4 regions of the Agrobacterium tumefaciens genome follow, and region 2 is predicted to be linked to each of the others. Evidence: predicted binding sites of a transcription regulator. Region 2 holds the regulator's gene; each other region holds the start of a gene.

Evidence for each region. Region 2 encodes LexA, which represses DNA repair genes until DNA is damaged. Its sites were predicted from a motif close to TGTTCNNNNTGTGTTCNG; they were not measured.
Region 1: the regulator LexA is predicted to act here: its motif matches at 3,504-3,521, upstream of CFBP6623_RS09915 (putative DNA modification/repair radical SAM protein).
Region 3: the regulator LexA is predicted to act here: its motif matches at 2,655-2,672, upstream of CFBP6623_RS02130 (energy-coupling factor ABC transporter ATP-binding protein).
Region 4: the regulator LexA is predicted to act here: its motif matches at 3,522-3,539, upstream of CFBP6623_RS00205 (DNA recombination protein RmuC).

What each region holds. Positions count from the first base shown of each region.
Region 1 is NZ_CP039903.1:1,975,326-1,981,157, forward strand. It holds gene CFBP6623_RS09905 (GGDEF domain-containing protein) at 1-666, opposite strand, end outside; gene CFBP6623_RS09910 (UdgX family uracil-DNA binding protein) at 815-2,266, opposite strand; gene CFBP6623_RS09915 (putative DNA modification/repair radical SAM protein) at 2,266-3,498, opposite strand; gene greA (transcription elongation factor GreA) at 3,721-4,197, shown strand; gene CFBP6623_RS09925 (glycosyltransferase family 4 protein) at 4,285-5,340, shown strand; gene CFBP6623_RS09930 (Lrp/AsnC family transcriptional regulator) at 5,372-5,832, opposite strand, start outside.
Region 2 is NZ_CP039903.1:1,098,041-1,103,872, reverse strand. It holds gene eno (phosphopyruvate hydratase) at 1-403, opposite strand, end outside; gene kdsA (3-deoxy-8-phosphooctulonate synthase) at 539-1,384, opposite strand; gene CFBP6623_RS05500 (VOC family protein) at 1,384-2,265, opposite strand; gene lexA (transcriptional repressor LexA) at 2,478-3,200, shown strand; gene CFBP6623_RS05490 (glutathione S-transferase family protein) at 3,613-4,290, shown strand; gene CFBP6623_RS05485 (ComEC/Rec2 family competence protein) at 4,310-5,832, opposite strand, start outside.
Region 3 is NZ_CP039903.1:424,109-429,940, forward strand. It holds gene CFBP6623_RS02115 (histone deacetylase family protein) at 1-691, opposite strand, end outside; gene CFBP6623_RS02120 (biotin transporter BioY) at 717-1,280, opposite strand; gene CFBP6623_RS02125 (energy-coupling factor transporter transmembrane component T family protein) at 1,286-1,918, opposite strand; gene CFBP6623_RS02130 (energy-coupling factor ABC transporter ATP-binding protein) at 1,915-2,595, opposite strand; gene CFBP6623_RS02135 (winged helix-turn-helix domain-containing protein) at 2,709-3,905, shown strand; gene ribB (3,4-dihydroxy-2-butanone-4-phosphate synthase) at 4,172-5,272, opposite strand; gene aroC (chorismate synthase) at 5,364-5,832, opposite strand, start outside.
Region 4 is NZ_CP039903.1:39,583-45,414, forward strand. It holds gene metK (methionine adenosyltransferase) at 1-520, shown strand, start outside; gene trmB (tRNA (guanosine(46)-N7)-methyltransferase TrmB) at 632-1,330, shown strand; gene CFBP6623_RS00200 (ribokinase) at 1,344-2,243, opposite strand; gene CFBP6623_RS00205 (DNA recombination protein RmuC) at 2,297-3,490, opposite strand; gene def (peptide deformylase) at 3,640-4,152, shown strand; gene fmt (methionyl-tRNA formyltransferase) at 4,203-5,138, shown strand; gene truA (tRNA pseudouridine(38-40) synthase TruA) at 5,138-5,832, shown strand, end outside.

The sequences.
Region 1 (5,832 bases), 880 kb from region 2:
ATTGGCAAGAACCAGCAATTTCCGTTCGGACCGCTCGGCCACCAGCATCATCACGAACAGCGCGATGGCGAAATTCAACATGATGATGAAGAAAAACGCATTGACCAGGTTGATGGTGGCATAGTCCGGGAAAAATATGCTCTTCACCACAGAGAGCGAAATCAGACCGGAAATCCCGGCGATTGCGCCAAGCGCCAGACGGGAGAGAAGCCGCTCCTTGCGCCACCTTGCGAAAAGCCCAACCGCGCCCGCAAGATAGGCGAGAGCCGCGCAGCCATTGAACAAAGCCGCGCGATACGCATTGTTTTCAGCCACTTGCAGCGCGACGACAATCGCCAGCAGCGCGACAAGACAGAGGGCGACCACCGTCCGGCGGCCCACAGGGCGTCCGTCGCTCAGAACTTTCAGACCGAGCCAGATCAGCGCATAACCGATAATGCCGAAAACGACACTGCCGAGCCGCCATAAAGCCGGTGACATTATCCCCCATTCGCCGTAACCGGCGAGTGTGGAGCCAATTGTCATGGCTGCAAAGCCGGCAGCAAGAGCCACCGGGCCACGCAACCCTCGATTCGACAACTTTAGATAGATGAAACTCAACAATCCTACAATATAAGAGCACTTCTGCATCAATATGACTGTCGTGAGGTCGAGTTCACCCAACATAATATGTCCACGCAATAAATAAATAAAACCGATTCAATTATCATCGATAAGTATAAAATTTTAATAAAAATACCGAATCAAAAAATCGTAAGTTATATTCATAAAACCTAAAATACATTTTTATATATAAATAGATCAATAAAACAATTTATTCGAATAATCTTAGAAACTCCATGTCCTTTTTGAAGAGCAGAGTTTCCGCCTCTCTCGCCCGCACATCCGGCAGACGCAGCAGATAGGATGGATGCACCGTGACAAAAAGCGTCCGCCCTTCCTGCATGGGAAGAGGGCGGCTCCTAACTTCGGTGACTTTCTCCTTGCCACCGGTCAGGGCATAAAGCGCCGTAGCGCCCATGGCGACGATGAGCTTCGGCTGCACCAGTGCAATTTCCTGGTTCAGCCACCAGCGGCATTGCTGGATCTCACCCGCATTCGGCCGCTGGTGAATACGCCGCTTGCCGCGTGTTTCATATTTGAAATGCTTGACGGCATTGGTGACGTAAAGCCGCCTGCGGTCCACGCCAATCTCGCCCAGCGTTCGATCAAACAGCTGACCAGCAGGACCGAGGAAAGGTTTTCCGGCAAGATCTTCGTGATCGCCCGGCTGTTCACCGACGATCATGACATCCGCATTTTCCGGCCCCTCGCCAAAAACAGTTTGTGTCGCCTTGCAATGCAGCGGACATCGGGTGCATTCGCCTGCCTGCCGCCTCAGGGACCCAAGCGAATCTTCCAGTTCCTGCGGGGCCTCCTTCCGCGCCGCGGCGGCAACGGCCTGCAGGCGGTGATGAAACGGCTGCGGCTGGCTTGCCGCCTTGGCCGCCATATCAAGCACCCGCGCCTCCGCGCCCAGAATGAGGCCGGGAATGAGATCCGCTTCCGGCAGGTTCTTCCAGTATTTTTTTGGCATCTCCGCCGTCATCGCCTTGATCTTCAAGCGGGCCGGATTGAAAATATTGGCATAATAGGTCCGCCAGAGATCGTCCGTTTCATCTTTCAGGTCGGGTTGAGCGGCGGCCTCCCGCGACGTCTGCAACACGCTTCCATCCCATCGCGCAGACCCTTTCGGCGTCGCGATCAGCCAGTCCATGTCAGTGAACCGCCGCTGGAAAAACGGCGCCTCGCGCTCGACAATGAAATGATCCGGCTCAAACCAGGCGACGAAGCGCCGTCGCCCACCCTGCCCCTGCGGTAATGGTAACTCCTTGAAACGAACGAAGGCCGTCATCTTGTGACAGTCACGGCGGACGGATTTTTCGAGCAGTCGCGCTTGTGAAACATCCGGATCGGACTTGAACTGCAACAGGGCGCGATCCTGCCTAAGCCGCCACAACAGCCGGTATAGTAACGCAAAACGGCCATTATCGCTGTGACAGATCACCGCCTGCGCCAGCGCCACGAAGGCGGACGGAACGGAAACCTGTGCTTCCCCAACCCTGGGTGTCGGCAACGGCTCACCGGCAAAATCCAGCAGCCCCGCTTCGTCATCCCGCAGCTGCCAGTCAATCGCTTCCGGTGGTATATTGGCGGCAAGCGCCATCCGAGCCGCGTCACGCCACTCGCCGAAATCGCCCCGCCCTTCCAGAACCGGGCCGTACATCACAACAGCGACAATTGTTCGGGCTGCGGCGCAAACATTGCCCGCAGATCCGGCCGTTCAGTCAGTTTGCCCGGCGTCCAGCCGTCCGCAACGATAAAGGCCTTCACTTTTTTCAGAGACACCCCAAAGCGGGCAATATCCTCCAGCCGTACCCGCCGAAACCGTCGCGACGAGAGAATGGAAGCGACCGTCTTGGTGCCGAAACCCGGCACTCGCAGCAGCATTTCCCGATCCGCGACATTCACATCCACCGGAAAACGGTCGCGATTTTTGAGCGCCCATGCCAGCTTCGGATCGATATCGAGATCCAGCATGCCATCGCCACCAATCGCGGTTATCTCGCCGATGTCAAAACCGTAAAACCGATAAAGCCAGTCCGCCTGATAAAGCCTGTGCTCACGCATCAAAGGCGGCTTGATCAGCGGCAGGTTTTTCGAAGAATCCGGAATGGGGCTGAAGGCCGAATAATAGACGCGCCGCAGACCATAACTGCCATAAAGCCTGGCGCTGGTGGAGAGGATGGTGCTGTCATCGGCACCGTCAGCACCCACGATCATCTGTGTGCTCTGTCCGGCGGGCGCGAAGCGCTTGGTCCGACGCGTCCGCGCCGTTGGCTCGCCCGCCTCCTCGATCTTCAGACGGATATCGGCCATGGAGCGGCGAATATTGGCGGGCTGCTTTTCCGGCGCGAAACGACCAATACCGCTATCGGTCGGCAACTCGATATTGATCGACAGGCGGTCCGCATAAAGCCCCGCCTCCTCTATGAGCTTCGGCGACGCTTCAGGGATCGATTTCAAATGGATATAACCACGAAATCCATGGGTAACGCGCAGCTCCCGCGCCACGCGCACCATCTCTTCCATCGTATGATCCGAGGAGCGGATAATGCCGGAAGACAGAAACAGCCCCTCAATATAGTTGCGTCGATAGAACTCCAGCGTCAGCCACACCACCTCCTCGGCAGTAAATCGCGCGCGCTCCACATTGCTGGAGGAGCGGTTGATGCAATAGGCGCAGTCATAGATGCAAAAATTGGTGAGCAGGATTTTCAGGAGCGAAATGCAGCGCCCGTCCGGCGCATAAGCATGGCAGATACCCGACCCCTCCGTTGAACCCAGCCCGCCAGACGCAGCGGAGCTGCGTTTCGTCGTGCCGCTGGAGGCGCAGGATGCGTCATATTTCGCCGCATCGGAGAGAATGGCCAGACGTTGCCTGATTGACTTCTTCATAATTGTGTTCACTATATGTTCTATTGAAAAATGTCAATCATGCCGCTTAACTCCATGAATGGACGTATAAAATTGACCGCCTCAAATTTGCTGGCATTTCGCTGTCGTCTTCTGATATAGTCGGCTTAGTTATGATTTTGGCATGGTTCCGGAGTTCCTCTCCGGAACCTGTTTCTTTTTGTGTCTGCAAGTAAAAGCGACAGGACTGCGAAGGATAAAAAAATGGTAGAAAAAGTGCCGATGACTCAGGGTGGATTCGTCAAGCTGCAGGAGGAGCTGCGCTTTCGCCAGCAGGAGGAACGTCCCCGTATCATCGAGGCAATTGCGGAAGCGCGCGCCCATGGCGACCTTTCGGAAAATGCCGAATACCACGCTGCCAAGGAAGCCCAGAGCCATAATGAAGGCCGCATCACCGAACTGGAAGACCTGACCGCGCGCGCGGAGGTCATCGACCTTTCCAAGATGTCCGGTTCCAAGATCAAGTTCGGCGCCACCGTCAAGCTGGTCGATGAGGACAGCGACGAGGAAAAGACCTACCAGATCGTCGGCGACCAGGAAGCCGATGTGAAGGCAGGCCGCATTTCCATCTCTTCGCCCATCGCCCGTGCCTTGATCGGCAAGGAAGTCGGCGACAGCATCGAAGTCAACGCCCCGGGCGGCGCCAAGGGTTACGAAATCCTCGCGGTACAGTGGGGCTGATGAGCCTCACCGCAATGCGCCCCTCGCGGGCGCATTGCTTTCTGACATATCAAACCGCCAAACCAGCCGCAGAGACGGAAGCCCATCTTGTCCCACGTCAGTCTGAAAGATGTGCAGGTGCTTGCGCCGAACTTCAAGCGCAGGCTCTCCGGCGTCACCTCCACCATCGTTCAGCTCATTCCGGTGCAGAACCGGCTGGGACAGAAAGTGGCCGTCATCGGCCCCGGCCTGCCACCGCATCTGCCGCATGTGCGCTTCCACGATCTGTGGCGTCTCTGGCAAAACGGGCCATTCGGCGCCCCCCGCATCTGGCACGCCCGCCGCAATCTTGAAATGCTGCCGGGCATTTTCATGCGTGATGTACTGCGCATGAAGGTAAAGCTGCTCTTCACCTCGGCCGCACAGAGGCGGCATTCCGCCTATACCCGCTTTCTGATTTCGAAGATGGATGCGGTCGTTGCGACAAACGGCCGTTCCGGCGCGTTTCTGGAAGTTCCCCACAGGGTCGTCATGCACGGCGTCGATACCGAGCTGTTTCACCCGGCGACGGGCGCCGAGGATACCATCGCGTCAACCGGCCTGCCGGGGCAATATCTGATCGGCTGTTTCGGGCGGGTGCGCCACCAGAAGGGCACCGACCTCTTCGTGCGCGCCATGATCGAGCTTCTGCCACACTATCCGGAATGGACAGCCGTGGTTTCCGGCCGCGTGACGGCGGAACACAAGGCCTTTGGCGATACGCTGAAGGCCGATGTTGCCACGGCCGGCCTTTCCGACCGCATCGTGTTTCAGGGCGAAGTCGATGACATAAAGCCCTGGTATCGGCGACTGACGCTCTATGTCGCGCCGTCACGCAATGAGGGTTTCGGCTTGACGCCACTGGAGGCCATGGCCTCGCAGACGGCGGTCGTTACCAGCAATGCCGGCGCCTATGAAGAAATGACCGTCAAGGGCGAGACCGGCATGGTCGTCGAGGCCGGGGACTATGCATCGCTCAGGGATGCGATAAAGCCCTATCTTGCGGACCCTGCTCTGGCCAAGAGCCATGCGCTCGCCGGGCTTGCGCATGTGCGCACCACATTCCCGCTGGAAAAAGAGGCGACAAGTCTCGGTGCGGTTTATGACGCGCTACGGCGCGGATAACGCTCGGCAAAGCAGCTGCAAAGCCCGCCGTTCAGATTTCCACGAGACCGACGCGCTTGACCTGGCGGATGGTGAGCATGGTGCGCACCGTATCGACATTTTCGTCCGCCGTCAGAACCTCGATGACGAAATCCTGAAACTCGGTGAGGTTTCTGGCGACGCAATGCAGCAGGAAATCGCTTTCGCCTGACACCATCCATGCCTGCCGCACCAGCGACCATCCGCCCGTCGCCGCCGCGAAGGCCTTCAGGTTGCTGTCCGACTGCCGCTTGAGGCCGACCATGCAGAAGGCAACGAGATTGAAACCGAGCTTCGGCGCGTTCAACATGGCGTGATAACCCTCGATCACATCAGCTTCCTCAAGCTTGCGGACGCGCCGGAGGCATGGCGGTGCGGAAATACCGACCCTTTCGGCCAGCTCCACATTGGTCATGCGCCCGTCGCGCTGCAATTCGCGCAGGATTTTCAGATCGATGGCATCGAGTTCGACGC
Region 2 (5,832 bases):
CACCGACATAACGGTAAAGCGGCAGACCGGAGGCTTCGGCAGCAGCCTTGGCGACAGCGAGAGACACACCGAGGATGGCGTTGGCGCCGATGCGCGACTTGTTCGGCGTACCGTCAAGCGCGATCATCGTCTGGTCGATCTGGATCTGGTTTTCAGCGTCGAAACCGCCGATAGCGTCGAAGATTTCCGTATTGACGGCTTCAACCGCCTTTTCCACGCCCTTGCCGAGATAACGCTTGCCGCCATCGCGCAGCTCAACCGCCTCGTGTGCGCCTGTCGAGGCGCCGGAGGGAACGGCCGCACGGCCCATGGAGCCGTCTTCGAGGTAAACATCGACTTCAACGGTCGGGTTGCCGCGGCTGTCGAGAATTTCGCGCGCGATGATATCGGTAATGGCAGTCATGGTCTCTCCCTTGGGAATGGAACAGATATTTTCCGTCGCCTGTCTTAGACGATGGCGAAGAAATTACAATGACGGCGGGCGGCAGAAACAGAGCGCCCGCCATTAAAATCGATTGGCACGAGTAGCACCCGTTTCTTACGCTTTCGTGATGGCGTCGAAGGCCAGAAGCTTTTCCAGCAGTTTCGGCATGTCCTTCAGATGCACCATGTTGGGGCCGTCGGAAGGCGCATTGTCCGGGTCCTCGTGGGTCTCGATGAAAAGGCCAGCGATACCAACCGCCACTGCCGCTCGCGAAAGCGTCTCGACGAATTCGCGCTGGCCGCCGGTGGAGCCGCCCTGCCCGCCCGGCTGCTGCACGGAATGGGTGGCGTCAAAGACAACAGGCGCGCCGAGCGAGGCCATGATCGGCAGCGAGCGCATGTCGGAGACCAGCGTGTTGTAACCGAAGGACGCACCGCGCTCGCATAAAAGCACATTCGGGTTGCCGCTTTCATTCAGCTTGGCCAGCACGTTTCTCATGTCCCAGGGCGCCAGAAACTGGCCCTTCTTGACGTTGATGACGCGGCCGGTTTTCGCGGCGGCGACGAGAAGATCGGTCTGGCGACTGAGGAATGCAGGAATCTGCAGCACATCCACCACTTCGGACACAATGGCGCATTGTTCCTCGGTGTGAATGTCGGTCAGGACCGGGAAGCCGTATTCCTTCTTGAGATCGGCGAAAACCTGCATCGCACTGTCAAGGCCTATGCCGCGCTTGCCGGAAAGCGAGGTGCGGTTCGCCTTGTCGAAGGAGGATTTGTAAACGAGGCCTATTCCAAGCTTGTCGCAAAGCTCCTTCAGCACACCCGCAATCATGAAGGCATGTTCACGGCTTTCCATCTGGCAGGGGCCGGCAATCAGCGAAAAACGCTCGGTATTGGAAAAGGAAACCTTGCTGGCGCCATCGCCGGCGGTGACTTTGAGATTGTTCGTAACGCTCATTATTTTTCCTCGAAGGCGAAGGCAACACCCTGACCGGGCGCTGCGGGCACCACCAGCCGGCCGCCCGCTTCTGCGCTGGACACGCCATTAGCAGCAAGTGCCGCCTGTGTCACGGCAAGATCGCGAACGGAAAAGACGACGCCTGCGCCGCGCAATCCGCCACCGCCCTCCTCGGGAACACTAAAGGCCAGTCCGTCAAAGACCGGCTTCCGCGTCAATCTTATGCGGGTATTGCCGGTTGCGAAAACCATATCTCCATCCGGAGACATCTTGCCGTCGCAGCCAAACACAGTTTCGATCAGCTGCACGGCATTCGCATCACCACCGGAAAACAGCACGATCTCGCTGAGGCCGGAAACGCCGTTGGCATGGCGTTCCAGCGCCGCGCGGTCGCCCGGCAGGGCCTGCAACCGCTGACAGCTGAACAGAAAGAAATCCGCCGCGGAACCACTGGCTGCAAAAGCCAGCCGAAAAGCCGCCTCGCTCTGCGAACCATCCGGCATTTTGACTGGCCGCGAAAATTCAAAGACATTTCCGGCCGAGAGGCCTGAGGCTACGAATCGGTCGAGATCGCCAAGAGCGTCCTGCGTTGCAGCGACCAGTGCGGAAAAACCCTCCCCTCCGGCATGTTTCCGGAAGGCCTGATCCCGCCCGGTAAACACATCTTTCCGGCCAATCGAGGCATTATATTTAGCCGGATCAGCAATCACGAGAGGCTCCAGATACGTGCCGTCGGCGAAAAAAACGCAGGCATTCTGCGTGCCAAACGGGTGAAGAGCCGCTGGCGCTACTGTAAATCCCAGGTTTCCAAGGCGATTTTCTGCGACGTCGATGTGCTCGACAGGCAGTACGAGATGGTCGATGCGGTACGGTTTCGTCATTTCCCTGCTTCCTGCTGTCGCATGCGGCATGGCCATGCCGGAACAGTTAGGACGGCAGAAAAGCACAATTTCGTGCTTTCAGGCAAATCATCAAAACAACAGATAGCAGCTTCACGAAATTTTAGGGGATTGCGGAACACATATGGAACATATAGTGTTCGTTCTGTATTTGTTTCGCGACTTCAACGACGATTCTCAAGGGTGTTTTCCTCATGCTCACGCGCAAACAGCAGGAATTGCTTCTCTTCATTCATGAACGAATGAAAGAGTCCGGCGTGCCGCCCTCCTTCGATGAAATGAAGGACGCACTCGATCTTGCTTCCAAATCCGGCATCCACCGGCTGATTACCGCCCTCGAAGAGCGCGGCTTTATTCGCCGGCTACCTAACAGGGCGCGGGCGCTGGAAGTCATCAAGCTGCCGGAGGCCTATGCGCCGGGTGCCAGGCCGCAGCGCGGCTTTTCTCCAAGCGTCATCGAAGGCAGCCTCGGAAAGCCGAAGGCGCCAGAACCCCCACCGGCGCCCAAGGCGCCCGCCAACGATCTCGGCGGCGCGGTCACCGTTCCGGTCATGGGTCGCATCGCCGCCGGCGTGCCGATTTCCGCCATTCAGAACAATACGCATGATGTTGCCGTGCCGGTTGACATGCTGGGTTCGGGTGAACATTACGCGCTCGAAGTTAAGGGCGATTCGATGATCGAGGCCGGGATTTTCGACGGTGATACCGTCATCATCCGCAACAGCAATACCGCCAATCCGGGCGATATCGTCGTGGCATTGGTGGATGACGAGGAAGCGACGCTGAAGCGTTTCCGCCGCAAGGGCGCTTCCATCGCGCTGGAAGCGGCCAACCCCGCTTATGAAACCCGTATCTTCGGGCCTGATCGGGTAAAAATTCAGGGCAAGCTGGTCGGACTTATACGCCGTTACCATTGATCTGATTTAACCGTCATCCTCTCAAGACAGGCGTCGTCATGAGATGGCTCCTGTCGAAGATGACGGCAATTCCGGAATTCGGCTGACCATGCGAGTGTCGGGCAATCTTATGCTTCCAGCAGACAGTTGCATTCTGTCTGGTAAAGATCAGTTCCAGTTTCATATGGATATCGTTGTTACGGCCTTGCCCCCGGCCTGTTGCCACCACTGCGTCATATGCCGTGGACATCTGGTTGCGTGAGTTCGTTTACGCTGGGGGATGCGGCTGGCCTGGCGCTGCCACCGAATGGTGATACTCGGTGCAAAGCCCCCGTCATTCATCAACGCGACTTATGGGTGCCATGGATTATTTTCGGTATTCCATCATGCCCCGACAGGTATAGAAATGCGCGTCATATCCGGGAGATAAGCCATGTACGATCTTTACATCGCCAACAAGAACTACTCCTCATGGTCGCTGCGGCCGTGGGTGTTGATGCGCACGCTCGGTATCGCCTTTGATGAGAGACTTGTTCCGTTTGGCGAAGGTGTCGCCTTTTCCAGCTTTTCGCCGACCGGCAAGGTGCCCTGCCTTGTCGATGATGGCGTGACGATATGGGAAACGCTGTCGATCGCCGAATATCTCGCAGAACGGCACCAGGGCGTCTGGGCGAGCGACAAGCAGGCGCGGGCATGGTCGCGTTCGGCGGCGAGCGAAATGCATGCCGGCTTTTCCTCACTGCGCAATCTTTATCCCATGTCGGTCGGTATTCGGGTCAAGCCGAAGGGTGGCGATGCCGGGCTTGCGGCAGACATAAAGCGCATCGATGCGTTATGGAGCGAAGGTCTGACAAAATTCGGCGGTCCCTATCTTGCCGGTCAGAAATTCACGGCGGTCGATGCTTTTTTCTGCCCCGTGGCGTTCCGTTTCCAGACCTATGGCGCCGATCTTTCACCTGCGGCAAAAGCCTATTGCGATCGGCTGCTCACCCTGCCCGCCATGCGTGAGTGGTATGAGGCCGGAGTGAAGGAGATCTGGCGCGATGCGGCGCATGAACAGGAAATCAGCGGCATTGGCGCATTGACTGACGATCTGCGCGTGAAGGTCTGAATATCACTGCTGACGGCGTTTATTGCGATGCCGTCAGCAACTGCCTGACCGGTTCCGGCACCTCGTATTCGAAGCGGTCGCTTTTCCAGTCGTAGTAGCGGTGCTCGCTCCATGGCCTGTTCGCCCCGGCAATTGCTGCGCGTAGTCGTCCGACCACCCCCGGCTGATTATTGCCGGCGAAGCCTATTTCTACCGAGCCAATGCGCCGCAATATATCGCGGTTGAGTAGAAGTGCTCCTGAGCGGCATTGTGAAAACGAGGTCCTGCGGGAAACGACGACAATATCGGCGATATCGCAGGCTTTTCCGGCAAACCGGCCATCTTCCAGAACGACGATCCACTCCCCGCTCCTGGCGCGCGCCACGCACCATATGCCTTTGCTGCAGGTGAAGACGCCGGGTTGCGCATCTTTCAGCGCTGCCGTCATCTGCCGCATCACCGCCCTCATCTCCTCCGGCGTAAGTTTTGATTTTGCGGTCAAGCCTACACTGGTTACTGCGGCATGCGCTTTAAGAATGACCGGTGGCACAGGCTGTTCCGGCAACAGGAGTGCTCTTTGCCACTGGCCGTATACGAAGCCCTGTGGTCGCGTTTTTGTCGTATAGGCCTTGCCGTCTTCCAGCAGCGCCACCAACTCACCCTCCTCGTGAATGAGCAAATCCGGGACATCGCGATAGGCCACGGCCGCCGACAGGCCGAAGGCGGAGACAAGAAGCGGAATACCAAGCAATGCAAGCCGGCTGCGCAGCAAGGTGAGCAGCAGGAAGCCAGCGGAGCCGAGGCCAATGAACCACTCATGTGGCCGCCCCGTCGCCGCGCTGCCGCCCCAGGACGCCACTTCATTGGCGACTTCGATGACGAGCGCCATGCCATAGCCCATGATCTTCAGGAATGGCGCATCCAACCCGAACGGCATCAGCAGCATGGCGAGCAGGCCAAAGGGCATGACGATCAGCGACATCAGCGGCATGGCGGCCAGATTGGCGAAAAGTCCATAGGTGGTGACACGGTGAAAATGCTCTGCCGAATAGATCGCCGTCGAAAGTCCGCCAATCAACGATGTGGTGATGACGCCGCCAATGACGGTGCCTGCCATCTGTGCCGCCGTCATCCATACCGGTCTGCGTCCGATCAACAGTCGCTCGTGATCGCTGCGCCGGCGGCCCCACCAGGCATAGGTGGATACGAGCGCGATGGTCGCGGCAAACGACATCTGGAAACTCGGCCCCATGATTTCCGAAGGCGAAAAGCCGAGGATGATGAGAGCCGAAATAGCCACATTGCGGAGGCTGAGCGACGGCTGATCAAAAAGGACCGCGATCAGCATCACCGACATCATCAGCCAGGCACGCTCAGCGGAGACGGCGAAACCGGAAATCAGGTAATAGGCGAGCGTCATCAAGAGCGCCGCGAAAGCCGAAATCTTCTTGACGGGCCAGCGCTGAGCAAAGGCAGGAAACAGGCTGAAGGTCAGCCTCAACCCCACAAAGAATATGCCTGCGGCGAGCGCCATGTTCAGCCCGGATATGGCGACGATATGGG
Region 3 (5,832 bases), 670 kb from region 2:
GCAGCACGCGGGATTTGAACGCCTCGCGGAAATATTCGCTGCCGGTGTTGGGAGAAAGCGGGGCGTTGACGATATTGTTCTTCACGCCGGTTTCGTTTTTATCGCCGCTCCACGGGTAAAGCGGCATCTGGTGGGTGGAACAGAACAGCACTGACGTGTCGTTCCAGAAGATGTCCTGCGTGCCGTTGCCGTGATGCACGTCCCAGTCGATGATGGCGATGCGCTCTGCGCCATGTTTTTTCTGAGCATGACGGGCGGCGATGGCCACATTGTTGAAAAGACAGAAGCCCATGGCCTTTGCGGTTTCCGCATGGTGGCCGGGCGGGCGGGCGGCGACGAAAACATTGTCGGCCGCACCGGTAAACACGTCGTCCACCGCCGCCATGGCTGCGCCGATGCCGGTCAGCGCCGCCTGCAGGCTTTTCGGTGAGGCATAGGTATCCGCCTCGATGCGATTGATCTCGCCATCCTCTTGCGGGATCTGGCGCATGACGGCAAGCAGATGTTCTTCCGGATGCGCCAGCAGGACCGCATCCTCATTCGCCTGCGGCGCTTCTTTGCGTTCCAGCCGCTCGAAATTCGGGTGTTCGAGCGCGATGTTCAGCGACCGTAGACGATCCGGCCGCTCGGGGTGGCCTTCGGGCGTGATATGCTCCAGGAAGATCGGATGTTCGTATAAACGCGTCGCCATTCTTTTCCTCCTGGAGAAAGCTAACTCAGGCGCGCTGCGGCAGAAGCGGATAACCGGCCATCACGGCGCGGCCGGCAAGTGCGGCAAGCACGGCCTTCAGCGCATCGCCCGGAATGAAGGCGAGCGAACCCATGAAGGCCTTTTCGAAACCAAGCCCGACGACGAGCGCCAGATAGGTGATGCCGAAAGCATAAAGCACGACCACGCCGCCAATCAGGCTGGCGATGAAGAAACCGACGCCCTGCGTCAGTGCAGATTGGCCGCGATGCACGAATTTTTCCGAGAGATAACCGGTAACGAAAACCGCTGCGATCCAGCCGATCAGGAAGCCCGTGGTCGGCGTGGTGAAGATCGAAAGGCCGCCGCGTCCGCCTGACAGGACCGGCAGGCCGATAGCGGCAATCAGGATCGTCAGCAGAACCGCGAGTGTGCCGCGTTTCGCGCCCAGCACGACACCGGCCAGCATGACGCCGAGCGACTGCGCGGTGATCGGCACGGGGATGAAGCCGAGCGTGATCGGCGGCAGAAGCCCGAGTGCGATGATAATGGCGGAAAACAGCGAAATCAGCACGAGGTCGCGGGTCGTCATGGCGCTCAAAACTCCGGATGGTTGTCTGGCGCCAAGCTTTGGCCTCTGAAACCGCGCGCGTCAATGGCGTCGGCAATGGCATCGGCATCCTTCAACGTCATAATGACGAGCGGCACGATGATGGTTGTCATGCGCACCGGCAGGCCGCGCGCCCGGTGCGCATCACGCACCGCATGGTAACGGTTGACGATTTCAGGCACGAAGCGCACCACCAGCCCGACTGCGAGCCCTATGTCGGCAGCCTTCACCAGCCCCAGCCTTTCCAGCGGGGCGGCGGCAAGCGTGATTTCGTCCATGAATTGCGAAATGCTGACGGTGATGGTGACGGCGGTGGCGAGAAGCGCGAGCGCCGTCAGCCGCAAAAGATTGACGGTCGCATCATGCGCCGGAAGCAGCAGGTAGCTGAAGGCGGCGACGAGGAGAATGGTCAGCATCACCGGCCGCAGCCGCAGGCCGATCTCCCTGAGGGGCAGCCGCGTAGCGCCCAGAATAAGGGTGGCCAGAACCGTCGCGCATGCGAGAACCAGCAGATCGCGCGTGAGGAACAATGCGATGCTGAAACCCATGAGCGCCAGAAGCTTGATGCGCGGCGAGACGCGGTAGAGCCAGCCGGTGCCTTCGACATGCAGCGATTTCATCGCGATGCCACCTCCAGATAGCGCGCCACCGCTTCTTCGGGGGTAGCGTCGGCGACCAGCGCGCCTTCATGAAAAGCCAGCACCCGGTCGAAGCCTTCAAGCAACGGCAGATCATGGGTAATGACGATGAGCGACTGCGAAAGCGCCGCCATGGTCTTTTCCACGACAGTCCGGTTTTTGAGATCAAGCTGGTTGGTCGGCTCGTCGAGGATGAGGATTTGCGGATCGGTGACGAGAAGGGCGGCCAGCGCCGCAAGTTGCAGCTCACCGCCGGAAAGCTCATGCGCGCGTCTCTCTTCAAGATGAGAAATGCCAAGCCGGGCAAGAACGGCTTTCACCCGGTTTTCAGTTTCAGCCTTGGCGAGACCGAGTCGCTTGAGACCGAAGGCAACATCGTCGCGCACGATCGGCAGGATGATCTGGTTCTGCGGATTCTGGAAGATGAAGCCGACCGCCTGCAAGACCGCCTTGGCGTCGCTCACGGTGTCGAGGCCGTTCACCGAAACCTTGCCTTCGCTTGGCTTGTTCAGCCCGTTGATCAGCCGCGCAAAGGTGGTCTTGCCAGAACCATTGAGGCCGATCACGCCGATGCGACGTTCCGTCAATGTCACAGACAGCGGCTGCAGGGCCTGCCGACCCTCGAAAGCGACACCGGCGGCGTCGAAACGGATTTCCAAACTTACATCCTCGCGCTCGTTTTCCGGTTCTATACCCCGTCATCAACAGAAGTGAAACAAGGAACAAAAAAAGAACATTGCAATCCTGAAAAAGCCGTCATACCTTCTGCGCCATGGTGATCAAGGTTTCAAACGAAGCGGCAAGACGAATTTTTCTGGCGCGGCAAGGGCTTTCCTCGCCGCCCGGCAAGGCGCTTTCCAAGGATGGGCTGCTGCAGCTCATCACCGATATCGGTTTTGTGCAGGTGGACAGCATCGGCACGGTGGAGCGCGCCCACCACCAGATCATCTTCTCCCGCAACCAGACCTACAGGCGTGACCATCTGACGACGTTGCTGGAAAAGGACCGCGCGCTTTTCGAGCACTGGACACATGATGCTTCCATCGTGCCGACGGAGTTTTATCCCTATTGGAAACACCGCTTCCGCCGCCGCGAGCCGATCATTCAGGAGCGCTGGCGCAAATGGCACGGTGAAGGCTTCGATGCCGCTTTCGGCGAAACGCTGGAGCGCATCGCCGCAACCGGCCCGGTTCTGGCGCGGGAGCTGAAGGAGGAGGGGTACCAGTCCGGCGGCTGGTGGAACTGGCATCCCTCCAAGACCGCGCTCGAATATCTCTGGCACACCGGCAAGCTCGCGATTGCCGGCCGCGTAAACTTCCAGAAGGTCTATGATCTTGCCGAACGGGTCATTCCCGGTGAGCACCACGAAACCGAGGTGGAGCATGCGGAATTCGTCGACTGGGCCTGTCGGCAGGCGCTGAAGCGGCTGGGTTTCGCCACCCATGGCGAAATCGCCGCGTTTTTCGATCTCGTCACCCCGCAGGAGGCGAGGGACTGGGTCAAAAGCCATCGCGACGAACTCTGCGAGGTCTCACTTCTTGCAAGCGATGGCGACACTGCTCGCCCGTCCTATGCCTTTGCCGGTTTCACCGCCGACCTGACCGACGTGCCGGAACCTTCCGCCCGCGTCCGTGTCCTCAGCCCCTTCGATCCGCTATTGCGTGACCGAAACCGCACGGAGCGGCTGTTCGGCTTTTATTACCGCATCGAGGTCTTCGTGCCCGAGCCGAAACGGCAATATGGCTATTATGTCTTCCCGCTTCTGGAGGGCGACCGCGTGATTGGACGCATCGACATGAAGGCGGATCGCAAGCGCAGCACGCTGGATGTTCGGCGCCTGTGGCTGGAACCGGGCGTGCGTGCCTCGGCGGGTAGGCTGGAGAAGCTTGATGCGGAACTGGTGAGGCTGGCGAAGTTTACCCGGGTGGAGAGCGTGAACTACCTGGAGGGCTGGCGGGAGGAAAACTGAGGTTTTTCGCACGGATGATTCAGGATAGGTCCCCGGGCGCAACGTTACCGATCCGTGATGCCGCTTTTTCACACAGCGTCGCCGCTTGTTTCTTCTCCCCGCCGGGGAGAAGGTGGCCCGAAGGGTCGGATGAGGGGGCAAGCCCTCCGCAATCCGGCAAGGGCGCCCCCTCATCCCGCTGCCGCGAACTTCTCCCCTCGGGGAGAAGAAACAAGGGGCACCCACTCGCTTCACAATTGCCCTGAAAACCAAGGCAAACCCCGAAATCAGCAGATATCCGTCGCCGAAATCTGGATGCCGAAGCCTTCAAGACCGACATAATGCCGTTCGCGGGTGGTCAGCAGCTTGATGGAGCTGATGCCGAGATCTTTCAGGATCTGAGCGCCGAGACCGATTTCCAGCCATTCGTTTTCGCGCGAACGGGCCTGCGCATGCGCCTCGTCCGGATCGCGCGCCTTGCGCCGGCCGGCCACCTGGCCGACGCCGACGGAGCCTTCGCGCAGATAAACGATGACGCCGCGGCCTTCCTCGGCGATCTTCTGCATGTAGTGCCGCACCGGCTGGCGGTCGCCGAACACGTCGTCGGCGACGTTTTCCGGGTGAAGGCGAACAGGAATGTCGACGCCGTCCCTGATGTCACCGAAAATCACCGCCATGTGCTGCATTGGATCCCAGGGCAGGGAATAGGTCTGCGCCTTGGCCGGCCCGAAGGGCGTCTCGATGGTGAAGGAGGATTCCATCTCCACCAGCGTTTCCTTGCGCTGGCGATAGGCGATGAGATCGGCGACGGAAACGTGTTTCATGCCGTGCGTGTCGGCGAAATCCAGAACCTGCGGGCCGCGCATCACGCTGCCGTCGTCATTCACCAGCTCGCTGATGACGCCGATGGGCGGCAGGCCGGCGAGCCGGCAGAGATCGACCGCCGCTTCGGTATGGCCGGAGCGCATCAAGACGCCGCCCTCGCGGGAAATCAGCGGGAAGATATGGCCCGGCCGGGTGAAATCGGATGCGCCGACATTGGGGTTGGCAAGGTTGCGCACCGTCAAGGTGCGGTCGTCGGCGGAAATGCCCGTCGTGGTGCCGTGCTTGAAATCGACGCTGACGGTGAAGGCCGTCGTATGGGCGCTGTCATTTTCCGCCACCATGGCGTTGAGGTTCAGCCGTTTGGCCTCCTCGCGCGGCATGGGCGCGCAGACGATGCCGGAGGTATGACGCACGATCAGCGCCATTTTCTCGGGCGTGCAGTGAACCGCCGAAATGATCAGATCGCCTTCGTTCTCACGGTCGTCATCATCGGTCACGACAACGATTTCCCCGGCTTCGAAAGCGCGGATGGCGTCGACAACGCGTTTCTGGTCATAGGCCATGGCGATATCCCCTCACTTCAGAGCAACGGTTCGTTGCTCTTTTTGTTTCTTTAGCGGATTGTCCGAAAACCGCTTCACACTTTTCGGTCCGCTAAAGCCGGCCGGTCTGGCCGCGATCCCTCAGATAATGGTCGGCAACGGTGCAGGCCACCATCGCCTCGCCGATCGGCACGGCGCGGATGCCGACGCAGGGGTCGTGACGGCCCTTGGTGCGCACATCGACATTGTTACCGTCGGTATCGATGGACAGGCGCTCCGTCAGAATGGAGGAAGTCGGCTTGATGGCGAAACGCGCGATGACTGGCTCACCGGTCGCAATGCCGCCGAGAATGCCGCCGGCATGGTTGGAGAGGAAGATCGGCTTGCCGTCATTGCCCATGCGCATCTGGTCGGCATTTTCCTCGCCGGAAAGCTCGGCGGAGGCGAAACCTTCGCCGATCTCCACGCCCTTGACGGCGTTGATCGACATCAGGCTGGAGGCGATATCCTGATCGAGCTTGGCGTAGATCGGCGCGCCGATGCCGGCCGGAACGCCTTCCGCCACCACTTCGACGACGGCC
Region 4 (5,832 bases), 1.1 Mb from region 2:
GATCGCTGATGATTGCCAGTGGTACATCAACCCGACGGGCAAGTTCGTCATCGGTGGTCCCGACGGCGATGCCGGCCTGACCGGCCGCAAGATCATCGTCGACACCTATGGCGGTGCCGCCCCCCACGGCGGTGGTGCATTCTCCGGCAAGGACACAACCAAGGTCGACCGTTCGGCTGCCTATGCCGCCCGCTATCTCGCAAAGAATGTTGTTGCCGCTGGTTTTGCCGAGCGCTGCACGATTCAGATCTCCTACGCGATCGGCGTTGCCCAGCCTCTGTCGGTCTATGTTGATTTGCACGGCACGGGCAAGGTCAGCGAAGACCAGATCGAAGGCGCGATCCGCAAGGTCATGGACCTGTCGCCGTCGGGTATCCGTCGTCACCTCGATCTTAACAAGCCGATCTACGCCAAGACCTCGTCCTATGGCCACTTTGGTCGCAAGGCCGGCCGTGACGGCTCCTTCTCCTGGGAGAAGCTTGATCTGGTGAAGCCGCTCAAGGAAGCCTTGAGCGCATAAGCCTTGTCATTCGACGGCGATTGAGAGATACCGTCTGCATCTTTGTAACCCGCATAGTGCCATTCATCTGGCGCTGTGCGGGTTAAATCTATTTGTTCTTGAGAGTATGACATGACGGAAGAACGGCGTTCGCGCGCAACGGAAGCGTTTTTTGGCAGACGCAAGGGCAAGCCTTTGCGCAACCAGCAAATCGACACGATCGAAAATCTGCTGCCTTTGCTGAAAATCGATCTGGAGAGCGCACCACCGCAAAATCTGGTGGCTCTCTTTCCCGCGGATGTAAGATCGGTCCGTCTGGAGATCGGTTTCGGCGGCGGCGAGCACCTTGCCCATCGCGCGGTTGAAAACCCCGAGACAGGCTTTATCGGCGTCGAGCCCTTCGTCAATTCAATGGCCAAGCTGCTCGCAACAGTGCGTGAACGCGAGCTGATGAATATCCGTCTTTACGATGATGATGCGACGCAATTGCTGGACTGGCTGCCGGAGGCTTCGATCGATCACATTGACCTTCTTTACCCCGATCCCTGGCCGAAGAAAAAGCACTGGAAGCGCCGTTTCGTCTCCGACGTCAATCTGGCCCGTTTCCACCGGGTGCTGAAACCCGGTGGCAAGTTCTGCTTCGCGTCGGATATCGATACCTACGTCAACTGGACGCTGCAGCATTGCGCCCGTCACGGTGGTTTCGAATGGACGGCGGCGACCGCTGACGACTGGCGCACGCCCTATGCCAACTGGCCGGGTACGCGTTATGAGAACAAGGCGAAAAGAGAAGGCCGCAGCTCGGCCTATCTCACTTTTATTCGTCGCTGAGCGGGGTGAAGTCTCAGATATTCGCATCCACTTCCGCCGCAAGCGGAATGGAGGGCTGGGCGCCGGCGCGAGTGCAGGCGAGCGAACCTGCGACGGCTGCACGCTTCAGCGCCTTTTCGAAATCCATCCCCTGATCGAGGCTGGCGGCGAGATAACCGCAGAAGGTGTCGCCTGCGCCAACCGTATCGACCGGCACGATCTTCAGACCGGCCGCCCGGTAAAGCTTGCTGTTGCGAATGGCGATCACGCCGTCCGCTCCGAGCGTGACGATCAATGTCTGGCCGGTTTTTTCATGTAAGGCCTTGAGTTCGTTTTCCCGTTCCGAACCGGAAAGCCCGTTTTTGCCGATCAGCAGCTCGAACTCGGTTTCATTGGCAATGACGATATCGGCAAGGCCGGCAAGGCGTGGCCCGTCGGCGGTCAGCGGGGCAGTATTGATGACGGTGGTGATACGTTTCGCCTTCGCGGCCGTCAGCGCCGCTTCGATGGCGGGCGCGGGTATTTCGAACTGCAGCATCAGAATATCGCCCGCCGACATCTCCGTCACGACCTTGGCGGCGTCGGATGCCGACACTTCGCCATTGGCGGCGGGAATGACCGAGATCATGTTCTCTCCGCCTTCACCGATAAGGATCATCGCCGTACCGGTCGGGCCCGGCGCGGTCTTGACGAGCGAGAGGTCGGTGCCGGCATCACGCAACAATGTCAGCGCCGGTGCGGCAAACGTATCGTCGCCCGCAGCGCCCGCCATTTTGACCGTGGCGCCCGCCCGCTTTGCGGCAAGCGCCTGATTGGCTCCCTTTCCGCCCGCCGCGGTGGAGAAGCTCTCTCCCGTCACGGTTTCACCGGGTTTGGGAAGGCGTTTTGCGGTGGCGATGAGATCCATGTTGATGGAGCCGAAAACAGTAATCATGGGCGGCATGTCCGTATGAAATTCAAGCAAGACGGCGACTTTGCCCGAGACGATCACTCGTCGTCAACTACCCGCAATTTGGCCGCACCGGCTCTGTTATCCGCAAAGCGACGGGCTTGCTCGATTTCCCCATGCGCAGCTTCTTTTTCCGTCGGCGAAAAATCGAGGCCCTCAATTTTTTGGCCGCGCGCCAAGACCTTGTCGGAGGAAATCAGCATCATGTCGACGTCCTTCTGCGCCAGCCCAAAATGGGCTTGCAGCTTGCGTGTTCGGTCGTCCAGCCGCCGCACATCGTCCATAAGCAGCGCCACTTCGCCTTGAATGAGATGCGCCTGCTCGCGCATGCGCTGATCTTTCAGCACCGACTGGATGACCTGCACCGACAGCATTAGAAGTGACGGCGATACGATGACGACGCGAGCCCGATGGGCGCGCTGCACCAGATATTCGAAATGCTGGTGAATATCGGCGAAGATCGATTCCGACGGCACAAAGATGAAGGCCGTATCCTGCGTCTCGCCGCGGATGAGGTACTTTTCGGCCACATCGCGAATATGTACTTCCATATCGCGCCGGAACTGCTGGGTGGCGGCGCGTTTGGCGTCAGGCGATTCATCTGCTTTCAGTGCGTTCCACGCTTCCAGCGGAAACTTGGCGTCGATGACAAGCGGCGGCGCGTTATTCGGCATCTTGATCGTACAGTCCGGCCGGTAACCGTTCGAAAGTGTGGGCTGAAGCTGGAACGCACCTGCGGGAAGTGCATCGGCGATCAGCGCCTCCATGCGTGCCTGTCCAAAGGCCCCGCGCGTCTGTTTGTTGGAAAGGATCGCCTGCAGTCCGACCACATCCTTGGCCAGATCCTGAATATTGCCCTGGGCAGCATCGATGACCGCCAAGCGCTCCTGAAGACGGCTCAGATTCTCATGCGTCGACCGGGTTTGTTCCGTGAGCGTTTCGCCCAGCCGTTGCGACATGCCGTCGAGGCGCTGGTTAAGCGTCTGGCTCATCTCGGTCTGGCGTGTGCCAAGCGTCTCCGCCATGGCGGCAATCCGGCCGTGCAGTTCGGACTGGGTTTTCAGGAGGTCGGAAATTTCACCGTCGGCTCCCGCTTTTTTCACGCGGTTCGTCGTGACCAGCCATGTGATCGCGAGAGCGAAAACCAGAGCCGCGAGCAGCGCGCCGAAGCTGATATCGACGGAACCGGCCCGCAATGCTGGATCGAGGAGAACGGATAAATCTATGCTCATGATTAAATCTAGCAGATTTCTTGTGATTCGTAAGATCAAAACAAGAACATTCCTGCGGCGGAAATGAGTCCGGGAGAGCGGAAGCCCGGCGCGGTTTGACCGCTCGTGTTTTTTATTTCCTCCGCGCAAGAGATACGTTATGGGAAGCCATGACTATCAAACCGCTTATCATTTTGCCCGATCCCGTGCTGCGCCAGCAATCGAAACCCATCGAACAGGTGGATGCCGAAGTGCTGCGCCTTGCCGACGACATGCTGGAAACCATGTATGATGCGCCGGGCATTGGCCTTGCCGCCATCCAGGTCGGCGTAGCGCGGCGAATGCTGGTGATTGACGTTGCGCGTGAGGGCGAGGAAAAGACCCCAGTCGTCTTCATCAACCCGGAAATCCTAAAGGTGTCGGACGATATTTCGACCTATGAGGAAGGCTGCCTCTCCATTCCCGACTATTACGCCGAAGTCGAGCGTCCAGCCTCTTTGACGGTGCAATATATCGGCCGTGACGGCAAGCAGCAGACCGTGGAGGCGGACGGGCTTCTCGCCACGTGCCTGCAACACGAGATCGACCACCTGAACGGTGTTCTGTTCATCGACCATATTTCGCGACTGAAGCGCGACATGGTCATCAAGAAATTCACCAAGGCGGCCCGCGCAAAGGTCTGATCCGTCCTCTTTAGCTAGAGACCGACCAGTAGAAAGGGCAGGGGGCGACGATGGCTCTTCGCATCATCTTCATGGGCACGCCGGATTTTTCCGTTCCCACCTTGCGTGCATTGGTGGAAGCGGGTCACGAGGTCGTTGCCGTTTATACCCAGCCGCCGCGTCCCGGCGGTCGTCGTGGCCTTGATCCGCAGAAGTCTCCCGTGCATCAGGCGGCCGAACTTTTGGGCCTGCCCGTGCTGACGCCCGTGAACTTCAAGGCCGAGGAAGATCGCGAGCAGTTCCGGGCCTTCAACGCAGATGTGGCGGTCGTCGTGGCTTACGGGCTGCTGTTGCCTGAAGCGATCCTCACTGGTACGCGCCTTGGCTGTTATAATGGCCACGCCTCCTTGCTGCCGCGCTGGCGGGGTGCGGCCCCCATCCAGCGTGCGATCATGGCCAGCGATGCCGAGACCGGCATGATGGTCATGAAAATGGAAAAGGGGCTCGATACCGGCCCCGTCGCGCTGACCGCAAAGGTCGCGATCGGCGAGAATATGACCGCCGGCGAATTGCACGACAGTCTCATGCTCGCAGGCGCGCGGCTGATGCGGCAGGCGATGGACAGACTGGAAGCAGACGACCTGCCCCTCGTCACACAGGCCGAAGAGGGTGTTGTTTACGCTTCAAAGATCGATAAGGGTGAGACCCGCATCGATTTCTCTCGCCCTGCACAGGATGTCCATAACCATATTCGCGGCCTTTCGCCTTTTCCCGGTGCATGGCTGGAAATGGATATTGGCGGCAAGGCGGAGCGTGTGAAGGTTCTGGCCTCTGAGCTGGCGAGCGGCATGGGAGAAGCGGGCACCGTGCTGGACGACGCCCTCACCATCGCCTGCGGCAGCGATGCCGTTCGGCTCACCCGCCTGCAAAAGGCGGGCGGCAAACCGATGTCGGCCGCCGATTTTGTTCGCGGCACCCCCGTTCCCGTCACAACGAGGCTCGGCTGATGCCACGCTTCCGCATGACCGTCGAATATGACGGTTCACCCTATTTCGGTTGGCAGAGACAGGATAACGGCCCCTCGGTTCAAGGCGCGCTGGAAGCTGCGGTCCGGTCGCTGACAGGGGAAAACGTTTCCATTCGCGGTGCGGGCCGTACCGACTCCGGCGTGCATGCCGTCGGGCAGGTGGCCCATGCCGATCTTTCTCGCGATTGGCAGCCTTACAAGCTTCGCAATGCGTTGAACGCCCATCTGGCAATGGCCAAGGAGGCCGTCTCGGTTCTTGACGTCGCAGCCGTAACGGAAGATTTCGACGCCCGTTTTTCCGCCACCCGCCGCCATTATCTCTATCGCATCATTTGCCGGAAATCGCGGCTGGCGCTGGAGTACAAGCGCGCATGGTGGGTGTCGAAAGACATGGACCATGAGCTTATGCATGCGGCAGCGCAGATGCTCGTCGGTCGGCATGATTTCACGACCTTTCGCTCGGTTCATTGTCAGGCGAACAGCCCGATCCGGACACTCGACCGGCTGGATGTGACGCGCAACGGCGACCTCATCGAAATCCGCGCGACGGCGCAGAGTTTCCTGCATAACCAGATACGCTCTTTCGCTGGTACGCTGAAAATGGCCGGTGAAGGCGCCATGACGCCGGAGGATGTGCGTGCGGCACTGGAGGCGCGGGATCGCAAAGCCTGCGG